Regions from separate parts of the Paenibacillus mucilaginosus 3016 genome, predicted to be linked through region 2. Evidence: predicted binding sites of a transcription regulator. Region 2 holds the regulator's gene; the other holds the start of a gene.

Region 1 (7,228 bases), 390 kb from region 2:
CCAAGCCGTTTACGAAGCCGCTCGACAGCATTCTGGCCAGATCCCCAGGTTGTAGGCACACATGGGGTTCAACAAACTATCTAATCAATTAAAAAAAGAGAGGCCCGAAGGCCTCTCCTACGTATCCATTAGCTGCAGCGGCTGTAGCCGCAGTTGGAGCAGTTCTTGCATCCTTCGCTGTTGATCAGCGAAGCGGAGCCGCACGACGGGCACAGGTCCAGCGACGTGGCCGCGTTGCGGGTCACCGCGTACTGGGCCGGCGTCTCGTGGATCACGTCGATCTCCTGCGTCGCCGTGATGAGCTCATCGGCGCTGTCGGTGAACTCGCCATGCGATTCGAGTGCCTTCGCAACCGCGTCGGCAATGGACTCGACGCGGTTGGCGCCGAAGCCGATCGCACCGGAGCCGCCGATGCCCTTAAGGTGCTTCACGAGCAGATCCACCTTGTTCCCGTGATCGCCGTAGCGCAGGAACAGCGAGCAGACGCGGCCGAGCGCTTCGGACATCGCGAACACGTCGGAACCGGCTTTGCCCACGTTGAGGAAGATCTCGCTCGGGGAGCCGTTCATGTCGTTAATCGTGATATAAGCCATGCCGAACGGCGTGTTGAACTTATAAGTCGCCCCGCGCAGCACCTGCGGACGGCGTTTGTATTCCTTGTCGAAGACCTTCTCCGTCTTCGCGTCGATGTTCACTGCCAGCGTCTTGGACAGGCTGTTCAGCGAAGCATCGGAAGCCGGCGCTGCAGCAGGAGCCACTTCAGCAGCGGCCGTGTCCGCAGCAGGTGCGCTGACCGCTTCCGCCTTGTCTTCCTTCTTCTCGGTGGAGAGCACCTGCACGTCGCGGGAGCCGTCGCGGTAGATCGTCACGCCCTTGCAGCCGAGGTCGAACGCCAGCTCGTAGAGGCGCTTCGTCTCTTCGACCGTGAAGTCCGCCGGGCAGTTTGCCGTCTTGGAGATCGAGCTGTCGACCCACTTCTGGATGGCCGCCTGCGCACGGATGTGGTCCTCCGCCGAAAGATCCATCGCGGTCACGAAGTGAGCCGGCAGATCTTCGTTCGGATGCGCGTCCTTCCACTCCTGGGCGATCGGCACGTACTGCTTGTCGAAGCCGAGACGGCTCTGGCGGTAGTACTCGAAGGCGAAGTAAGGCTCGATACCGGTCGAGGTGCCGACCATCGTGCCCGTGGAGCCGGTCGGCGCCTGGGTGATGACCGTAACGTTGCGCATACCCTTTTTCTTGATCGCCGCCCCCACTTCTGGGAACGTGGCCACCATGTTCTTCATGAAGCCGCTCTGCAGGAACGGCTCGGCCTCGAAGTGCTGGAAGGAGCCCTTCTCTTCCGCAATGTCGGCGGAAGCGAGGTAAGCTTCCTTCGCCATGAAGCCGTACAGCTTGTCGAGGAACTCAAGCGATTCCGGGCTGCCGTAACGGATCTCGAGCTTGATCATCAGCTCGGCCAGACCCATGGACCCGAGGCCTACGCGGCGTTCGCCCTGCTGGTTGATCCGGTTCTCCTCGAAGTGGTACGGCGTCTTGTCGATGACATTGTCGAGGAAGCGCGTCGAGTACTGGACGGTCTTCGCGAGCTCGTCCCAGGCGACGTCGTGCTTCTCTTCGTCGTAGAACTTCGAGAGGTTGATCGCGGACAGGTTGCAGACGCCCCAAGCCGGCAGCCCCTGCTCACCGCACGGATTCGTGCAGATGATCGGGTTGAAGTACCAGGAGTTCGACATCTGGTTGTAGTACTCCATGAACACGACGCCCGGCTCGGCGGACTTCCAGGCGGATTCGATAATCGTATGCCATACGTCGCGCGCCCGGACCGTACGGTAAGGAATCACATTGCGGCCGGCTTTCTTCCACTTCTCCAGGTCGCCGTCCCACACATCGTCGTACTCCGGATCAGCCGTGTCCGGATACACGAGTTCCCAGTCGAGGTCTTCCTTCACAGCCTTCATGAAGCCGTTGCTCACACAAACGGACAGGTTCGCATTCGTGATCTGCCCCATCGTCTGCTTGACGGTGATGAAATCGACCACGTCCGGATGCCAGTCGTTGATCATGAGCATGAGCGCGCCGCGGCGGCTTCCGCCCTGCTCGATGAGGCCGGTGGCATAGCTGAAGAGCCCGCCCCACGAAACTGCGCCGGAGGACGAACCGTTAACGCCGCGGACGATGGAGCGGCGCGGACGGAGCGAGGAGAGGTTGATCCCTACGCCGCCTCCGCGGGCCATAATCTCGGTCATCTCGGACAGCGTGGCCATGATGCCTCCACGGCTGTCATGCGGGGATGGAATCACGTAGCAGTTGAACAGCGTAAGCTCGTCGCTCGCACCCGCACCCGCCGCAATCCGGCCGCCGGGAACAAGCTTCCAGTCGTCGAGCACGTAGCGGAATTTCTCGGTCCACTCTTGTTGCTTCTCGGGTGTTGCTTCCACCGAAGCCATCGCAGCAGCCAAGCGGTCCCACATCTCCTGCGGGGTTTTCTCGCGGGTCAGCGTCAGCTTCTCGACGGAGGATTCGACAACCTCCCCGCTGCGTGTGCGCACCTGTACGGTATTTCCCTGACGCTCGATGACTTCGCCGACTTCCTTCGCCGGAAACTTCGGATCGTCCTTCGTCAGCACGAGAACGGTGTCGCCCACCTTCGTCTTCGATGTATCGGCGTCTTTCATCGCATAACGGTCAAGGAAAATTTTCTCGCTTAAGCCTTCCAATTTGGTCTGCTGTACGGTCTTCACAACAACAACCTCCTGTATGTAAGATCATGGAATGTACAATATCTGGTTGAGATACGATTATACAATACAATATGTAGTGTTTCTAATGGAAAATCAGCGAATTTCGGGATTTAGTACAAGCTGCCGTCCGATTCTCTTGCATTTTCTCTCCCGCGCTCTCTTTCTCGTTCGTGCTGAAATAAGGAATTTCGACAAACGGGCCCCCGCTGTCAGGCAAATATCACCATAGAGTCTTTTGACAAACATCCCTTGGGATTGGTAGTCTTGAACTCATAATACACAAGCAACGGGGACTCAGTCAAACATATGTTCCCCACCCTTGGCTTATTGTATGACAGGAGGAGCAGCCGTATGTCTCAAACTCAAATCTACTGGTACCAGAATCAATTCCTGCCGAAGGACGAAGTGCGCATCTCGCCCGAGGACCGGGGCTATTACTTCGGCGACGGCGCCTACGAGGTCATCCGCGTCTATCACGGCAAGCTGTTTGAGGCGGATGCCCATTACGACCGGCTCGTCCGGACGGCGGAGGCCATCCATATGACGCTGCCCTTGTCCAAACAAGAGCTGCTGGACGGCCTGAACGAGCTCGTCAAGCGCAATCAGGTGCAGGAAGGCACCGTCTATCTCCAATACACCCGGGGCATCGCTCCGCGCGCCCACAGCTTCCCCCAAGGGGCCGAGCCAGTCCTTATGGCTTATGCGGGCGATCTGAAGCGTCCGCTCGCCGCCATGGAGAACGGCATCCGTACCGTTACGATGGATGACATCCGCTGGCTGCGATGCGACCTTAAGACGCTGAACCTGCTCGCCAATACGATGGCGAAGCAGCATGCGCTCTCCCAGGGTGCCGACGATGTCATCCTGCACCGCCAGGGAACCGTCACCGAGTGCAGCGCCTCCAACGCCGCCATCGTCAAGAACGGCCGGATCATCACGCATCCGGCCAATCATCTCATTCTCCACGGCATTACGCGCATGGTCATGCTCCGGCTGGCCGAACGGCTCGGCATCCCGGCTGAAGAGAGACCGTTCACCCTGGACGAGCTCCAGGCAGCGGACGAGGTCTTCATCACGGGAACGACCGTGGAAGTGACTCCGGTGGTCTCCGTAGACGGCCTGCCGGTCTCCGGAGGACAGCCCGGACCGGTCACCCGGCGTCTGCAGGAAGCCTTCTCGGAAGCCATACGTTCCTGATTATTTACCACGCAGGCCCCTCTTTGCAACAGGCAATTATGGCGAAAAAGCGAAAGCCTGCGGGCGGCCAAGGGCTGCAGCCATATGCCGCACAGAAAATCCCCCGGAGTGGAAGCTCATGCTTCTCTCCGGGGGATTGTTGTTTACAGGGCCGCAGCCATCGCAGGCACATACGGCCGAAAGCAGCAGCCGCAAGCCCCTACCGGCGCAGATTCCACTCCGGGTTCCCGTACTTCTCCGCGACGAGCCGCTCCGCCAGCTCCGCCTCCCAGGGCGTCAGCTCGCCCGGCACCAGCCGGATGCCGAGGCCTTCAGCGATGCCGTGGGCGAACGCCTCCTCGACTTCGGCCGGCGTCACGTCCGGCAGGCCGGCCGCCTGCCGCAGGTCGTTGATCGCGACCGCCTTGCGCAGGAACTGGGCCTTCATCCGCTCGCCCACCCGCTCGCTGGCGAACTTCAGCAGCCCGAACAGCTGGTCCGCGTCGAGATCCAGCAGGATCGAGCCGTGCTGCAGCACGACGCCCTTCTGCCGGGTCTGCGCGCTGCCCGCAATCTTGCGTCCCTCGACTACGAGCTCGTACCAGGACGGCGAATCGAAGCAGGCCGCCGAGCCCATCGACGCGTACTGGCTCTTGTCCTCCTCGCTCTCGAGCTGCACCATGTCAGCGGCCAGCCCCAGTCGCCGGAACCCGAGCAGCAGCCCCTGGCTCAGCACCCGGTAAGCCTCCGTCACGCTGCGCGGGATGCCTTCGTACTGCTCGGAGACGATCATGCTGTACGTCAGCTCGCGGTCGTGAAGCACCGCCCGGCCGCCCGTCGCCCGTCGCACGAAGCCGATACCCTGGCGCTCCAGGGCGCCGAAATCCACTTCCGTCTGCGCCTTCTGAAAGTACCCTACCGACAGGGTCGGCGGGTTCCATCCATAGAAGCGCACGGTCGGCGGCACCCGGCCTTCGCTGTGCGCGGTCAGAATCGCTTCATCTACAGCCATATTGTAATCCGGAGCGGACAACCCGCTGCGGATCCATCTCCATTCGTTCATTCTTTCATCCTCCTGTGCTCTCAAGCCGCCCCCCGGCGGATACGCCCCAAAGGCGGATACGCCCCAAAGGGCCCTCCGGCCCCGATGGCCGGACCGCGGGCAAAGCAAAGGCTCCCTGTCCATACCGTTCAAGGAACGCCCGTCCCTCCATCATAATGGATCGCGCATTCGTTTGAAAGTTTTTCTTTGTGTACATACTAGGAATTGATAAGAGGGATGCAGTGTGCCCGAAACCTTCACCATTTTCAAAGAAAAAGGAGCGCGTGAGATGCAGCCAACCGATCGGAAGGTACACTTACGGCAGTTGAATGAGCATGTCCAGGTCCACTTTGAACGGGATTGGTTCGAGGAACTGCATGAGCGTGCCCTGCGCAACGGCCCGTGGGACGACTTCACCATGTTCAAGCTCGCGCACGAAGCGGAGCATGCGGGACTCATCCACAGCTTCGACGAGCTCCAGTGCCTGACGCACCTGCCCAACCTCGTGCCGATGGACCATCAGGTCGAGACGGCCAAGAAGGTGCTTACCGGGATGCGCGGGCGCGCGATTCTCGCGGATGAGGTCGGTCTCGGCAAAACGATCGAAGCCGGTCTGATCCTTAAGGAATACATGATCCGGGGGCTGATCCGCAAGGTGCTGATCCTCGTTCCCGCCTCCCTCGTGCTGCAGTGGGTGCGCGAGCTCAACCAGAAGTTCGGCATCCCGGCCGTCGCTCAGAAGAAGGAATACATGTGGGCCCAGAATGACATCGTCGTCGCCTCCATGGATACGGCCAAGCGCGACCCGCACCGGGAGATCGTGCTCGGGCTCGAATATGACATGCTTATCGTCGACGAGGCCCACAAGCTCAAGAACAAGAAGACGACAAGCTACCAGTTCATCAACGAGCTGCGCAAAAAATACTGTCTGCTCCTGACCGCCACGCCGGTCCAGAACGATCTCAGCGAGCTGTACAACCTGATCACCCTGCTGAAGCCGGGCCAGCTTGGCGGCAAAACGAGCTTCCAGGCCAACTTCGTCGTCGACAAGCGCATTCCGAAGAACGAAGAGCAGCTGCAGGCCGAGCTCAGCAAGGTCATGATCCGCAACCGCCGCAGCGACGGCAACGTGAACTTCACGAAGCGGATCGTGCGCAACATCCCGCTCCAGCTCTCCCCCGAGGAACAGGCGCTGTACGACGGCGTGACGAACTTCGTCAAGGGAAGGTTCGAGGAGGCCGGAGGCGATCTCAGCTCCGTGCTGTCTTTGGTGACCCTGCAGCGCGAGGTGTGCTCCTCCCGGGACGCCGTCTTCATCACCCTCGTCAATATGTTCAAAAAGACCGACGAATCCTCCCCCCTGCGGCCCCGGATCTGGGAGCTGGTGGAGCTCATCCGCTCCATCAAGGCGAACACGAAGGCGGAGAAGGTCATGGAGCTCATCCGTGAGATCAATGACAAGGTGATTATTTTTACGGAGTACCGCGCTTCCCAAGAGTACCTGCTGCAGTATCTCAAGGACCACAAGATCTCTGCCGTGCCCTACCGGGGCGGCATGAACCGGGGCAAGAAGGACTGGATGATGGACCTGTTCCGCAACCGGGCCCAGGTGCTGATCGCGACGGAGGCCGGCGGCGAGGGGATCAACCTGCAGTTCTGCCACAACATGATCAACTTCGACCTCCCGTGGAACCCCATGCGGGTCGAGCAGCGGATCGGTCGTGTACACCGGCTCGGGCAGAAGGAGGACGTGAAGATCTACAACCTGTCCACGACCGGCACGATCGAGGAGCACATCCTGTCGCTGCTGCATGAGAAAATCAACATGTTCGAGCTCGTGATCGGCGAGCTGGATACGATCCTGGAGCGCTTCGAGAAAAAGACGTCGCTGGAGTCCCATCTCGCGAAGCTCATTCTCGCCTCCCGCAGCCAGGATGAGATCCGCCGCCAGCTCGACGACCTGGGCCACACGTTCACCCAGGTGCGCTCCGAGGTGCAGCAGGAAGCCGAGGGCGGCTCCCGTCTGCACTCGATGCTGAACGCCGTCGGCCAGACGGTGGCGGACGGCGGCCTGGAGGAGGTGCAGCCATGATGAATGCCGAGCAGATCCGCAGCTTCGTTATGCGCTACCTCGAGGCTGAGCAGTGCGAGATTCAGGAGAAGCATCCGGCCTATGTGACGGTGAAGCTCTCGCCTTCCGCCGACCGGGACCTGAACCACCGGCCGTATTACTGGAGCTTCGTGGAGCGCACCGGCGTGACGCCGG
Region 2 (7,228 bases):
CGGTGGAGGCCGGCGGGTCGTCCATCAAGTCGTTCGTCAACGGCCAGGGGGAGATGGGTATGTTCCAGCACAGCTTCCGCGTGTACGGCCGCAAGAACCGAACCGTGCCCGAACTGCGGACACGCCATCGAGAAGACGGTGGTCGGAGGCCGCGGCACGCATACGTGTCCGAAGTGCCAGAAGATGAAACGCATGCGCAGTTAGCGTATAAGCCAGGCAGGCCCCGCGGGGAATGCACACCCCGCCCAGGACTCCCATATAGTAAGGGTGAGACGTCCTAATGCTGCTCGGGCTTGATATTCTACAGCCCCTCAGGCGTCATTCAACCCTTGAGGGAGGATTACGATATGCTGCCTGGTATCTCACTGCTGCTGCTTGCACTGGCCGTTTCTTTGGACGGTTTCGGGGTCGGCGTCACCTACGGCCTGCGCCGGATCCGCATTCCTCTTCTGTCGATCGTTATTATAGCAGCCTGCTCCGGAGGCATCATCTATGCTTCGATGGGGCTCGGCGTTCTGCTCCGGGGCTTCCTGAACCCGTCAGGGGCAAAGCTGATCGGAGCGCTGATCATGATCGGAATCGGCATCTGGGCGCTGGTGCAGATGATGACACAGCGTGACGAAGAGGATCCGGGTTCCGGCGAGGAGAAGCCTGCGGTTTCCGCGGCGGGAACGCCCGTATCGGCGAGGGAGATTCTGTACATCGAGCTCAAGCGGTTCGGCCTTGTGATCCAGATTCTGCGGACGCCGCAGGCGGCGGATGTGGACCGTTCCGGCAACATCTCCGCCTATGAGGCCACCCTGCTCGGCGTGGCGCTGTCGCTGGATGCCTTCGGGGCGGGGGTGGGAGCTGCGCTGCTCGGATTCACGCCTTGGCTTACGGCGGCGGTGATTGCCCTGGCCAGCGGGACCTTCCTGGCCATCGGACTGCGGATCGGATACCGGTACGCCGGCCTGCCGTGGATCCGCAAACTTGCGGTGCTGCCCGGATTTGTTTTGATTGTGATGGGCATCATGAAATTGTTGTAGCACTACTTCATACTTCTTACACATAGGGGAATGCGCATGAATATCGGATTAACCGGGGGGATCGCCTGCGGAAAAAGTACAGTAGCCGACATGCTCGTCCGCCGGGGTGCACTGCTCGTCGATGCGGACCGGATTGCCCGGGAGGTCGTCATGCCCGGCACTCCGGTACTCGCCCAGGTGATCGCGCGCTTCGGTGAGGATCTGCTGCTGCCGGACGGCTCGCTGCACCGCAAGAAGCTTGGCGAGCGCGTCTTCGGCAATCCGGAGGCGCTGAAGGATCTCGAAGGGCTGCTGCATCCGCCCATCCGGGCGGCGATGCGGGAGCGGATGCGGACCCTTGAGGCGCAGCATCCGGACAAGCTGGTCGTCGTGGACGTGCCGCTGCTGTACGAGTCGGGGCTTCAGGAGCAGTATGAGCAGGTCATGGTCGTATATGTGCCCAGGGCCGTTCAGCTCCAGCGTCTGATGAAGCGCGACGGTATCGATGAAGAGGCTGCAGTCCGCAGGCTGCAGGCCCAGTGGGATATCGAGGAGAAGCGGCGTCTGGCCGATGTCCTCATTGACAATTCCGGCACGCTGGAAGAGACGGAGCTGCAGGTGCAGCGGTTCTGGGATGAGAGGGGACTCTCATGACCTTTTGGCGAAAAAAGAGGGTGTTTGCCCTCCTGCTGATCACCTTTGTCCTCTTCTTGTTTCTCAGCAGTTCGCGGATGCTCTATCCGATCCGCTATCAGGAGGAAATACGCCAAAATGCAGCCAAATATGAACTCGATCCTTATCTGATTGCCGCCGTCATCCGGGTGGAGTCGAACTACAAGGTGGACGAGCAGTCCAACAAGGGCGCCTACGGGCTGATGCAGCTCATGCCCGATACGTCAGGGTGGATCATCGATAAGGCCGAACTGCCGGAAGGCTACAAGAACCGTCTCGTCGAACCCCAGATCAGCATCGAGCTGGGCGCGTGGTACCTGAGCTGGATGAGGAAGCAGTTCGCCGGCAACATGGTAGCCGTTGTGGCCGGCTATAATGCCGGCCACGGCAAAGTCAGCCGGTGGCTCGAGGAGAAGGAATGGGACGGCACGATGGAAGGTGTGGAGAACATTCCATACGGCGAGACCCGGCACTATGTACAGAGGGTGCTGTATTATTATCACAAATACCAGAAGCTGTATGGCGAAGGGTGAGGTAAGATGCTTCCTTAACGGATGCAGGCCCTCCTGCCGCTTCCGGGAATAAGGAAAGGAGTACCGGACAAGGCTTCCCGGGAAGCGTCCGATACTCCTTGCTTATTCTTTAAAACGTGTTATTATTTGAATTGACCGGCAAGCGACTGCTCAGCGATTTGTACCAGGCGGCGAGTAATGTGACCACCGATAGCACCAGTATCACGAGTAGCCATGTTACCGTAGTAACCGTCTTGCGGAATGGCGATACCCAGTTCCTGAGCTACTTCGTATTTCAGTTGATCCAACGCTGCGTTTGCTTGAGGCACTACCAATACATTGCTGCTGCGGGATTGTCCTGCACCCATGTCTGTTCACCTCCTTGTCGTTGGTAACACTATTATGCGGCGGTTGCCCGAAGTTCATGAGCGGAAGCTTGTGGTAATTATCCGAAAGGAAGCTATGCGATGAAATGCCCTTATTGTGACTACATCGGCACCAAGGTGCTGGATTCGCGGGCTGCGAACGAGAACAAATCCATACGGCGCCGCAGGGAATGCGAGAAGTGCCAGAAGCGCTTCACGACATTCGAGATGGTGGAAGAGACGCCGTTGATCGTTATTAAGAAGGACGGATCCCGTGAGGAGTTCTCCCGGGAGAAGATGCTGCGGGGCCTCATCCGTGCCTGCGAGAAGCGTCCCGTATCGCTCGAGAGGCTGGAGATGATCGTCTCCGAGGTCGAGAAGCAGGTGCGCAACACGGCCCATGCCGAAGTCGACAGCCGCGAGATCGGGGAGATCGTGATGACCGAGTTGTACCCGGTCGATGAGGTGGCGTACATCCGGTTCGCCTCGGTATACCGGCAGTTCAAGGACATCAATATGTTCATGAAGGAGCTCAATGAGCTGCTCTCCAAGCACCAAGTTGGCGGCGATAACTTGAAGTAAGGTATGGCCCGAAAAAAGAATCGAAAGATTGTTGACAAGCTTTGACCCTGTGTGGTATTATCATTCTTGTCGCCACGGACGAAGCGAGTGAGCGAGCAAGATACACGGGGCCTTAGCTCAGCTGGGAGAGCGCATCGCTGGCAGCGATGAGGTCAGGGGTTCGATCCCCCTAGGCTCCATAACCAAGAAGCACCGACCTTTGATGGTCGGTGCTTTTTTATTTGTAAGAAGGCGAGAATCAAGAGGATGAGCGTCAGGTTATACTTTAGTCATGGGATTTCGTTTGTGTTCTTGCTGCGGGTTGGCCGGGTGAGGTCTACTCGCCCCGAATTTGGTGCCACATGGTCACCATATCGATCCAGCCGCGATGCTCGGTAATCCTTCCGTCTACAACACGATATCGACGGTACAGAGTGACATCTATCCGCCTGCCCTGCGGCGCGGTTCCGAAGAAGATGCCTTGATGTGTGCCTTTCACTGTCATTCTTACGAGTACGATATCGCCTTGCCCCATCATCTCTTCTATGGTGTATCGTTTATCGGGGAAGGCCTCCAGGATCGTCGCTGCGAATTTCTTCAGGCCATCCTTGGATTGGTACGAGAGCTCCTGATAATCGGTTGCCAGAAAACGGTCCACACACTCGAATTCACTCCGGTTCCAAAATGCTTCAATAAATGTACGGACCGTTTCTACGTTTCGCTCTTCCATCGTTTTCATGTTAGACAGCTCCTTTCGCAATTTGAGGTAATAGCGTGCCTGTGTCGAACCAGCTCCAGTGTTCGGTGATGGTTCCGTCCGTAACACGGAATTCGCGGAACTGCGTTGCCTTTACGGTACGGCCTGTAGGAGCATGGCCTGCAAAATGGCCGGAATGCACAGCCGTCATGGCAATTCTCGCGATGACCTTCTCTCCATCAGCCAGAATCTCCTCCACGGAATAACGCCGGTCCGTGAATGCCTCCGCGATGTGCGGCACAAAGAGTTGACCGGTTTTCTCCAACAGGCCTTGATTTGAAGGCTCCTCGATAAAGGCTGCCACCGTTTCGGCATTTTTTTGTTCCCTGGTTTTCATTGCAAATCGCTCCTTCTATAGATTTTCTGTGATAATTATGTTACCAAAAGGTAACGTATTGACGAAAAAAAAGATCCCGCACGATTAGTTGACTGCCGCGGGGGCTGCCTTAAGCTTCCCGGTCAGCACCACGAAGCTGTGGACGGCATCCTGAACACTTTGGCGCATCCCCTCGTCCGATAGGGAGCCGTCGGGACCAAAGGCAGGGGAGCCGGCTCCGATCGAAATCCATTCCGGGCAGTTGATCCCATGCAAATTGCGGACAATCGACTGCAGGTGCGAGAGCGAGCTAACTCCGAGCGGACCGCCCGCCGAGCTTACGGATAGCACGGCCTTGCCCGCAACCTGGCCTGCGGTGATGTAATCCAACGCGTTTTTGAGTGTGCCTGACAGGGAACCATGGTATTCGGGGGTCGCCAGGATCAATCCATCCCCATCGGCAATGGCTTCCAATAGAAGTTGAGCGTTCGGATGAAGCTCCAGGTTGTCGGGTGAAAAAAGCGGCAGCGGCAGCTCGGATAAATCGACAAACCTGACCGAAATCTGACGGGCTTTCAAGAGGCGCTCGATAGATCTGAGAAGGCATGTGCTGGCTGCATTGGTCCGGTTGCTTCCTGCAATCAGGGTTACGTTCATGTTCGGCATCACCTTTCCATTTCAAATTGGCTGAGGGATCTGCGTGCCGCCGGCTGACAAACCGATCCGTGTGTGTTAACATGTGACTATAAAGTCACTTGTGATGTTTTTATAATACGTTACCAATTGGTAACGTGTCAAGGGCCGCAAAGCCGTTTTTTTCGAACTCGTGCAGAAGGAGGGATTTCGATTGGAAAACGACATATTCAAGGCGCTCGCGGATCCCAGCCGCCGGAAGCTCTTGGATCTGCTTCATGCCTCAGACGGGCGGACGCTGAACGATCTCTGCGCGCCGCTGGATATGTCCAGATTCGGCGTCATGAAGCATCTGAATCTGCTGGAAGAAGCCGGGCTCATCACCACGAGGAAAGCAGGGCGCGAAAAGCTGCATTATCTCAATGCGGTGCCCATACGTCAAATTTATGAGAGATGGGTGAGCAAGTACGCCGAGCCATGGGCAATCGGCCTAACCTCTCTTCAAAACGAACTGGAGCGTGAAACGCATATGGACAGCAGCCCCCGGCAGGTAAACCGGATAGCGATTAAAGCAAAGCCTGAACAAGTATGGCAGGCCCTCACCGATCCGGCCAAAACTTCGAAGTTCTGGTTCAACTGCGCCATCCGGTCGACCTGGGAAATCGACTCTCCGTTCGAACTATGGAATGGGGAAGAGAAGAAGGCGGAGGGGATCCTACTCGAGATGGATCCCCCGAATAAGCTAGTGATGAGCTGGAGATTCATTTCGTTTCCCGGAACGGAGAGCGACACCCCTTCGCGCATTACGTGGGAGATCGCAGCGCATCCCGACCTTCACGGCGTGACCCTCGTCACCGTTGTGCACGATGAATTCGGGCAGGCGGCAAGCACCGCTAAGATTCTTGAAAACGGGCTGCCGATGGTTCTTTCCGGTATGAAGACGCTGCTCGAAACCGGGGAGATGCTCGCCGGCAATGAAGGCAGCGCCATTGAATAGCAGCCTCCGTGTCATGCAGCGGCCCCGCCGCAAAGAAACTCTTCCAACCCGGCCACGCTGACCCAGGCGTGGTTTTTTCGTTAGGGTTATTAAAAGACAGTATATTGACTTATTTTCATTTCTTTGGTACTCTTTATATAGACAATATCATGTCTAAAAGAAAGGTGCTGAGGGTTATTTTGGATGCGTACCGGGAATTGTTTTTGATGCAGCAGACGTATGCCACTTTGTTCTCGCTTGCCAATAAGATCCAGATCAAGGGAGATGCTTACTTACAGCGCTTGACCTCCAGGCAGTATATGACGATGGTGGCTATTGCCCATTTGCAGCAGGATGAAACGACACTTAACAATATCGCCCGAAAATTAGGAACCACCAAACAGAGCGTCAAGCAGATCGTCGAGATCCTGGAGAAGAAGGGATACCTTCGGATCACGCCGAGCCTGAAGGACAAACGCGCAGTCAACGTGCAGATTACAGTGTCAGGCCGACAAGTTATGGTGGAAGCGGCCGAAAAAGGAATCTATTTTTTCGCCGATCTGTTTGCGGAGTTTTCAACGGAAGAACTGGAGCAATTGTGGGTCTTGCTTAAGAAAATGTACCGGTTTGACGGTGAAACTCAGGATGGATTCGAAGAGAAAGGCAAACTGGAGCCCGTTGACAATCAAGAGGAACTGGAATCCAGGGTGTTAAAGGAATTCGCAAGACGAAGAAAACAATCCCAAAGCGGGGTGGGCCAATGAAAAAGAGGATTGGCAAGAGGCCTATTTGTCTTGAAGAATATGTTCCGATTAATGGGATCAGTCAATTCCTGTACCACTTGGGAACCCGCCGCGATAATCCCGTTATGCTGTTTTTGCACGGAGGTCCCGGCTCGGTCGAATCTTTGTTCACCAGAACTTTCCAGGATAAGTGGGAGGAGATCTACACCGTTGTACATTGGGATCAGCGCGGAGCAGGGAAGACACTGGCCAGGCATCCGGATCAGTTTCCTACGATGGATGTGCTGCTCCAGGATTTGTATGAAGTCGTTCAATACTTGAAAGCCAAATACAGTAAGCGGCAGCTTGTGATTCTAGGCCATTCATGGGGGAGCGTTCTGGGTTCCTTGTTCATTCGAAAGCATCCCGAAGACGCAGCCTACTATGTCGGTGTCGGGCAGGTTGTGAATATGCTCGAAAATGAGAGGGTCGGATATCAAAAAGTCAAAGAAGCGATTGTGCTGTCCGGTGATCGGAGATCGTTAAAACAGCTGGAGTCCATCGGTGAATATCCCGGGGAAAACATCGTGTTTAACCGCGAGTTTCTGAAAAAGTGCGGAAAGGTCCGAAAGCTTCAGGGAAAATATAATTTGGCGGTAAAGATCGGTATCGGGATTTGGTTCACCGTATTCCAGAGCCCGATCTTC

Evidence for each region. Region 2 encodes NrdR, which represses ribonucleotide reductase genes. Its sites were predicted from a motif close to AACACNATATATNGTGTT; they were not measured.
Region 1: the regulator NrdR is predicted to act here: its motif matches at 2,808-2,825, upstream of PM3016_RS10005 (adenosylcobalamin-dependent ribonucleoside-diphosphate reductase).

The regions. Positions count from the first base shown of each region.
Region 1 covers NC_016935.1:2,217,646-2,224,873, reverse strand. Annotated here, with positions in the region: gene PM3016_RS10005 (adenosylcobalamin-dependent ribonucleoside-diphosphate reductase) at 129-2,744, opposite strand; gene dat (D-amino-acid transaminase) at 3,096-3,941, shown strand; gene PM3016_RS09995 (lipoate--protein ligase family protein) at 4,141-4,983, opposite strand; gene PM3016_RS09990 (DEAD/DEAH box helicase) at 5,252-7,054, shown strand; gene PM3016_RS09985 (YqhG family protein) at 7,051-7,228, shown strand, end outside.
Region 2 covers NC_016935.1:1,832,123-1,839,350, forward strand. Annotated here, with positions in the region: partial or broken gene mutM (DNA-formamidopyrimidine glycosylase) at 1-204, shown strand, start outside; gene ytaF (sporulation membrane protein YtaF) at 348-1,028, shown strand; gene coaE (dephospho-CoA kinase) at 1,065-1,661, shown strand; gene PM3016_RS08300 (lytic transglycosylase domain-containing protein) at 1,658-2,212, shown strand; gene PM3016_RS08305 (alpha/beta-type small acid-soluble spore protein) at 2,335-2,559, opposite strand; gene nrdR (transcriptional regulator NrdR) at 2,659-3,138, shown strand; tRNA gene PM3016_RS08315 (tRNA-Ala) at 3,245-3,317, shown strand; gene PM3016_RS08320 (ester cyclase) at 3,455-3,856, opposite strand; gene PM3016_RS08325 (ester cyclase) at 3,858-4,211, opposite strand; gene PM3016_RS08330 (NADPH-dependent FMN reductase) at 4,296-4,856, opposite strand; gene PM3016_RS08335 (ArsR/SmtB family transcription factor) at 5,038-5,820, shown strand; gene PM3016_RS08340 (MarR family winged helix-turn-helix transcriptional regulator) at 5,970-6,563, shown strand; gene PM3016_RS08345 (alpha/beta fold hydrolase) at 6,560-7,228, shown strand, end outside.